2 regions of the Streptomyces sp. RKAG293 genome follow, and region 1 is predicted to be linked to the other one. Evidence: riboswitches for the same ligand, from Rfam matches in the RefSeq annotation. Region 1 holds a riboswitch; the other holds the start of a gene.
The links. A riboswitch is a leader RNA that binds a small molecule or an ion and turns the genes downstream of it on or off. The one in region 1 is predicted to bind cyclic di-AMP.
Positions count from the first base shown of each region.

Region 2: linked by a shared signal. The riboswitch ahead of LNW72_RS17090 (transglycosylase family protein) and the one ahead of LNW72_RS24440 (C40 family peptidase) in region 1 are both predicted to bind cyclic di-AMP.

Region 1 is NZ_JAJOZB010000001.1:5,445,890-5,449,517, reverse strand. Features, by position in the region: gene pcrA (DNA helicase PcrA) at 1-1,389, opposite strand, end outside; cyclic di-AMP (ydaO/yuaA leader) riboswitch at 1,624-1,798, shown strand; gene LNW72_RS24440 (C40 family peptidase) at 1,805-2,953, shown strand; cyclic di-AMP (ydaO/yuaA leader) riboswitch at 3,158-3,323, shown strand; gene LNW72_RS24435 (NlpC/P60 family protein) at 3,321-3,628, shown strand, end outside.
Region 2 is NZ_JAJOZB010000001.1:3,894,208-3,897,835, forward strand. Features, by position in the region: gene eno (phosphopyruvate hydratase) at 1-876, opposite strand, end outside; gene LNW72_RS17090 (transglycosylase family protein) at 1,225-1,923, opposite strand; cyclic di-AMP (ydaO/yuaA leader) riboswitch at 1,928-2,100, opposite strand; gene LNW72_RS17095 (transglycosylase family protein) at 2,361-3,353, opposite strand; gene LNW72_RS17100 (cytochrome P450) at 3,562-3,628, opposite strand, start outside.

The DNA of each region.
Region 1 (3,628 bases):
GATGTCGCGGACCTCCTTGCGCTCGTAGAAGCGCACCCCGCCGACGACCTTGTACGGCAGCCCGACGCGGATGAAGACCTCTTCGAAGACACGCGACTGGGCGTTGGTCCGGTAGAAGACGGCGACGTCACCGGGGCGGGAGTCACCCGCGTCCGTCAGCCGGTCGATCTCCTCGGCGATGTACTGCGCCTCGTCGTGCTCGTGGTCGGCGACATAGCCCGTGATGATCGGGCCGTCGCCGGCGTCGGTCCACAGGTTCTTGGCGCGGCGGCCTGCGTTGCGCTCGATGACGGCGTTGGCGGCCGTGAGGATCGTCTGCGTGGAGCGGTAGTTCTGCTCCAGCAGGATCGTCGTCGCCTGCGGGTAGTCCTCTTCGAACTGCAGGATGTTGCGGATGGTGGCACCGCGGAAGGCGTAGATGCTCTGGTCCGCGTCACCCACCACGCACAGCTCGGCCGTGTGGTCGCCGGTGCCGACCAGCTCGCGCACCAGCGTGTACTGGGCGTGGTTGGTGTCCTGGTACTCGTCCACGAGGACGTGGCGGAACCGGCGCCGGTAGTGCTCGGCGACGTCGGGGAACGCCTGGAGCAGGTGCACCGTGGTCATGATGATGTCGTCGAAGTCCAGGGCGTTGGCCTCGCGCAGCCGCGCCTGGTAGAGCGCGTACGCCTCGGCGACGTGCTTCTCGAAGGGGTTCTCCGCCTGCCGGGCGTAGTCCTCCTCGTCGATCAGCTCGTTCTTGAGGTTCGAGACCTTCGCGCTGAACGCCTTCGGCGGGAACTGCTTGGGGTCGAGGTCCAGGTCCCGGCAGACGAGCGCCATGAGCCGCTTGGAGTCGGCGGCGTCGTAGATCGAGAAGCTGGAGGTGAAGCCGAGCTTCTTGCTCTCGCGGCGCAGGATCCGCACGCACGCGCTGTGGAACGTCATGACCCACATCGCGTTGGCGCGCGCGCCGACGAGGTCGCCGACGCGTTCCTTCATCTCGCCCGCGGCCTTGTTGGTGAACGTGATCGCGAGGATCTCGCCTGGGTGCACCCCGCGGGTGCCCAGCAGATGGGCGATGCGGTGCGTCAGCACCCGCGTCTTGCCCGATCCGGCGCCCGCGACGATGAGCAGCGGCCCGCCCGCGTGCACGACGGCGGCGCGCTGCTGCTCGTTCAGCCCCTCCAGGAGCTGCGCGGGGTCGACGACGGGGCGGGCGGCCCCGTCCCGGTAGTACGCGTCCCGGCCACCGTGCGGGGGCTCGTTGAAGCGCCCGCCGAAGAGGTCGTCCGCGGCATCGTCCGGCCGGTGCGCGGACCCGTGCTCCGGGGGCGGCGGGACGGATTCCGACGCGTGGTCGGGGGCCTGGAGGTCGGCCAGGAAGCTGTCGTCAAAGAGGCTGCTCATCGCTTCCCGAGTCTAGGCGCCCCCACTGACACCTCACACTCCGCTTGGCGGAGTCCGTCCGGACGTGGACCGGGCCTGAAAGATTCGTCACTCTCCGCGACCGGATCCGACCACCGAGCACAGATCACGAAATGGTTTCGGGCCTATCGGACACCGGTCTTCCCACCGGACACGAGAGTTGGCTACCGTGCCGGACCAGGCGGTCCGTCCTCCACCTCGGCAACACGCCGTCACGGACCGTCTCCGCTGAGTGCGGCCGAGAGGCCGCAGCCGGGGACCCACTGGCATCACTGGGGTGAATCGGTCCGCACGGGATGTTCCGCAGGGGACGTTCCGCACGAACCGTAGGGCGACCTTCCGACAGCCCGAACCCGACAGCTAACCCGGTAAGCGGTTTACGGAAGGATTTCCCGCCTTGGCGTCGCACCGCAAACCCCGCCCCGGCATACGCGCCGGCCTGCTCACCACGACCGGCCCCCGCGCGGCCGTCGGATTCACGGCGGCGGCACTGGCCACCGTCACCCTGCTGGGCGAGACCGCGAGCGCGGCGCCCGCGCAGCCGCAGCCGCCCTCCATCGAAGAGGTCCAGGCGAAGGTCGACGCGCTCAACCACGACGCCGAGGTCGCCACCGAGCGCTACAACGGCGCGAAGGAGCAGGCCGACCAGCAGAGCTCCAAGGTCGAGGCGCTGTTGAGCCAGGTCGCACAGCGGACCGAGTCGCTCAACGACGCGCGGCGCGTCCTGGGCCAGTACGCGGCCGCCCAGTACCGCAGCGGCGGCGTCGAGGGGACGAGCACGTTCCTGCTCTCCGCCGATCCGCAGCAGTTCTTCGACCAGACGCACCAGATGAAGCGGATGACCGGCAACCAGAAGGAAGCGGTCGAGAACTTCCGCACCCAGCAGGCCACGACGACGCAGAAGCGCACCGAGGCGGTGAAGAGCCTCGGCGCGCTGACCTCGGCGCAGACCAAGCTGCAGACGGAGAAGACCGCCGTCCGGCAGAAGCTCGCGGCGGCGCAGACGCTCCTCAACTCCCTCACCGCGCAGGAGAAGGCCCGGCTGGAGGCGCTGGTGGCCAAGAAGGAGGAGCAGGCTCGCAAGCTGGCCGCGGAGGTCGCCGCCAAGGAGAAGGCCGCACGGGAGGCCGCCGCCAAGGAGGCCGCGAAGACCGGCGCCGGGACGGGCACCGGCGGTTCGGGTTCGAACACCACCTCGTCGAAGGCGGCGAAGGCCATCGCGTTCGCCCGCGCTCAGCTCGGGGATCCGTACGGGTGGGGTGCGACGGGTATGGACTCGTGGGACTGCTCAGGGCTGACGCAGGCGGCCTGGAAGGCGGCCGGCGTCACCCTGCCGCGCACCACCTGGGACCAGGTGAAGGCCGGCGAGCGCGTCTCGATGTCGGACCTGCGGCCCGGCGACCTGATCTTCTTCTACGACGACATCAGTCATGTCGGCCTCTACATAGGGGACGGCAACATGATCCACGCGCCGCACACCGGCACGGTCGTCAAGATCGCACCGATCACCCAAATGCCGGTTTACGGAGCTTCTCGCCCGTCCTGAAGTTCACCGTCTCGAATGTCGCGGATCGACAGGCGGCCCGACAGGGCCCGACTGTCGGCCCGCCATTCGGACGGACGGTCACAATAGGTAAGGTAACGAAGCGATTTCGCTCACCTTCTGATGGAAACTTCCCAAGAGTCACTCAAGTTGACTACGGTGGCCCGCTAGGCAGCTCGTTCCACAAGCCGGCGCAGTGCCGACGGCGAGCTGCCTCCGCTGAATCCGACCGCGAGGCCGGAACCGGGGACCCACACGCAGGACTTGGGGTGAATCGGGGCGAACGTCCGCACAACGGACGTGAGCACCGTAGGGCAGCCTTCCATCGCCCGAACCCGTCAGCTAACCCGGTAAGCGGTCCACGGAAGGAATGTCTGCCTTGGCGTCGCACCGCAAACCGCGCCCCCGAATACTCGCCTCCACCGGCCCGCGTGCCGTGGTGGGCCTGACGACGGTGGCGCTGGCCACTGTGACTCTGCTGAGCGAGTCCGCGAGCGCCGCGCCCGCGAAGCCCTCCATCACCGAGGTCAAGGCGCAGGTCGACGACCTCCGCGAAAAGGCCGAAGCCGCCACGGAGCACGTCAACGCGGCGAAGGAGAAGACCGACCAGCAGCGCGCGAAGGCCGATCTGCTGCTCGCCGAGGTCGCGAAGAAGACCCAGAAGCTGAACGAAGCGCG
Region 2 (3,628 bases), 1.6 Mb from region 1:
CCAGTCCTCCTCGTTCAGCGGGTCCTCGATGGAGACCAGCGGGTACGCGGCGACCAGCTCGGCGTAGTAGTCGGAGAGCTCGCCGGCGGAGATCTTCTTGCCCTCGAAGTCGTACGAACCGTCCTCGTTGTGGAACTCGGAGGCGGCGACGTCGAGCGCGAGCGCGATGTCCTGGCCCGGCTGGTAGCCGGCCTTCTTGATGGCCTCGACGATGAGGTCGAGCGCCTCACGGTTGGAGTCGAGGTTCGGCGCGAAGCCGCCCTCGTCGCCCAGACCGGTGGACAGCCCGCGCTCCTTCAGCACGCCCTTGAGCGTGTGGTAGACCTCGGCGCCCCAGCGCAGGGCCTCGGAGAAGGACTCGGCACCGATCGGCGCGATCATGAACTCCTGGATGTCCACGTTCGAGTCGGCGTGCGACCCGCCGTTCAGGATGTTCATCATCGGGACCGGCAGCACGTGCGCGTTCGGGCCGCCGAGGTAGCGGAAGAGCGGCAGGTCGGACGCTTCGGAGGCGGCGTGCGCGACGGCGAGCGAGACGCCGAGGATGGCGTTGGCGCCGAGCGAGGACTTGTCCGGGGTGGCGTCCAGGTCGAACATCGCCTGGTCGATCAGCCGCTGCTCGGTGGCGTCGTAGCCGACGAGCTCCGGGCCGATCTGCTCGATGACGGCGAGAACGGCCTTCTCGACGCCCTTGCCCATGTAGCGGGTCTTGTCACCGTCGCGGAGCTCCAGGGCCTCGAAGGCTCCGGTCGAGGCACCGGACGGCACGGCCGCACGGCCGGTGCTGCCGTCGTCGAGGCCGACCTCGACCTCGACGGTGGGGTTGCCTCGTGAGTCGAGGATTTCCCGGGCTACGACGACGTCGATGGACGGCACGAGTGTCTCCTTCAGGCTGTGTACAGCTGATGCGTGTCTCTCTGCTCTTGCGACACGAGCCTAACCGCCCGGGGAGGGTAGACCCGTCGATCGGCCGACCCCTGAGACGAAAAAGGGCCCAAAGGCTGACAACAGGTGACCAACGGCGCCTTACGCCGCGTGCCGGACGCCAAAACCCCGGCCCGGCACGCTCGGGGGGAGTGCGTGCCTGGCCGGGGAGTCCTGGGGTTCGACGGGATCCGGCGTGATTCAGAAGGATCCAGCAGGATCCCGTCGGGGTTCAGCGGAGGAGAGCCGGCGGGGCGGCGGCCCGGGCGACCAGGCCGGCCGCGCCCGCGGCTATCGGTCTCAGCTGAGGTGCAGCTGCTGGCCCGGGTAGATCAGGTCGGCGTCGCTGACGATGCTCTTGTTGAGCTCGAACAGCTTCTCCCAGCCGCCGGCGACGTGGTGCGCCTGGGCGATCCCGGAAAGGCTGTCACCGGTGACGACCTTGTACTCGCCGTTGCCCTGCTGGACCGGCGCGGCCTTCTTGGTCTCGGCCGGCTTGGCGGCGGGCTTGGTCTTCTTGACCGGGGCGCGGTTCTCGGACTTGCCGCGGCTGGCGGTGTCCGAGGTGTCGCGCGAGGTGGTGCTCTTCGACGGGGTGCTCTTCGTCGCGGAACCGGTGTTCACGTCGGCGGCCGGGCCACCGGCGGTCAGGTTGCCGGCGCCGGCGCAGGCCCAGGCACCCGGGCCCTGCAGGGCGAGCAGCTTCTCGGCTACCGCAATCTGCTGGTCCTTGGTGGCGAGGTCGGCGCGGGAGGCGTACGCGGTGCCGCCGGCGGCTTCCCAGCTGGACTGGGAGAACTGCAGGCCGCCGTAGTAGCCGTTACCGGTGTTGATCGACCAGTTGCCGCCGGACTCGCACTGGGCGACAGCGTCCCAGGTGGCGACCGAAGCGGCGGAGGCGCCGGTGGCACCCATCAGCGGAACGGCGATCGCGGCGGTGGTGACACCGGCAATCGCGGCAATTCGGGTGAACTTGGACGGGCGACGGTGCTTAGCCATGGTTGTTCATCCTCACCGACGCCTACGAGGTCAGCTGTCGGGTTCGGGCGTGAGTTGCCCGGCTGCGCGGCTTTCGCCGTGCTGCTTCACCCCAAGCCGGTCCGTCCCCCACGAGTTCGGGTCCGGGCCGGCGGAAGACCTTGGGTCCCCCGCTCCTGCCTACGGCGCTTTCGCGTCGACTGTTCCCGTCGGTCGGCGGCAGGACTCGGCGATCCTGACCGGCGGGGCCCGCTGTGGCGAGCAGTACGACGTTAAACACACGATCCCGGCGAGGACAAACATCCCGGGGTCGTACAGCAACTCCCCCATCCGGCTGAACGGACCCACAGAACCGCAGGTCGGAAGGGAGAAAGGCGGCGCGGTGCGAGCGGGCCGGCACGGCCGCCACGGAGACCCTTGTCACAAGGTCCGGGGTGCCGGGATCGTGTTGAGCGGTCTCAGAAGCTCAAGTCCAGGTGCTGCCCAGGGAGAATCAGGTCGGGATTGTCCCCAACAATCTGGTCATTTGCCCCATAAAGCGCCTTCCATCCGCCCTGCAGATGATGGTCGGCGGCGATGTCGCAGAGGTTGTCGCCCGGCACGACGACGTAGTCGCCGTCGGCCGCCACATCGCCCTGCCCGGTGTTCTGATCACCGTTCAGACCGTCGGCGGCACCCGCGGCCCGGTCGGCGTCGCGCGAGGCGCGGTCGGTGCTCTGCCCGTCGGTGGAGTCCGGCGATCCGGGCTTGGCGTGCTTGCCCTGGCTCTTGCCCGCGGCGCCCGGCGTGGTGTCCGCCAGTTCCGGGGAGGTGCTCGGGGCGGTCGGCGTGGTGGCCGGCGTGGTGGCGTCCGAAGGGTCGGTCGTCGGGTCGGCCGCCGGGTCGGTCGTCGGAGTGCCGGTGGGCGTCGACGGAGACGTCGGCGTCGTGGAGACCGGAGGCGTCGTCGGCGTCGCGGGTGTCGTGGGCGTCGTCGGCGTCGTCGGCGTCGTCGGCGTCGTGGTGGGCGCCGTCGGCTTCGTGGTGACCAACGGCGGCAGGATCGAGCCCGGGTCGATCTTCGGCGGCGCTTCGCCGGTCACGAGCCCCGCGGGTCCCGAGCAACCGGGCCAGGCGTCGGGCCCGAGTTCCTTCAGCAGCGTTTCGGCCACGGCTATCTGCTGCGAGCGGCTCGCCAGGTCGGGGCGCTCGGCGTAGACCGTGCCGCCGTACTGCTCCCAGGTGTCCTCGGTGATCGACAGACCCCCGTAGAAGCCGTTGCCGTGGTTGGCGCTCCACATGCCGCCGCTCTCACACACCGCCACCTTGTCCCAGACCGTGGCGTCGGCCGCCTGCGCGGCGCCTGCACCGAGCAGCGGGAGTGCGATCCCCGCTCCGGTCGCCGCGACCACCACGATGGCGGTCGGGGCCTGGCGCGGTCGGCGGTGTCTGCCGTTCCCGGACTTCAGCATGCGGTCACCCTTCTCCAAAAACATTGACTACGGCCCTGCGTCATATTCGAGAAGCCTGCGATGACCGCAGAACGTAGCGGTGTTGACCATCGCATCACAAGTCGGTGTAGCGGGCATCACGCTGAGGTCACGGTCGATTTCAGCCCGTACCTCGTGTACAGGACATTTTTGACGTTCCATCAGGGTTTAGCGGTGTGAAAGGCTGGACTCAGGGCGTCGATTCGGGGATTCCGCTTTCGCCGGATCCGCCGGCGCCGGCTTCCGGGGTGAAGCCC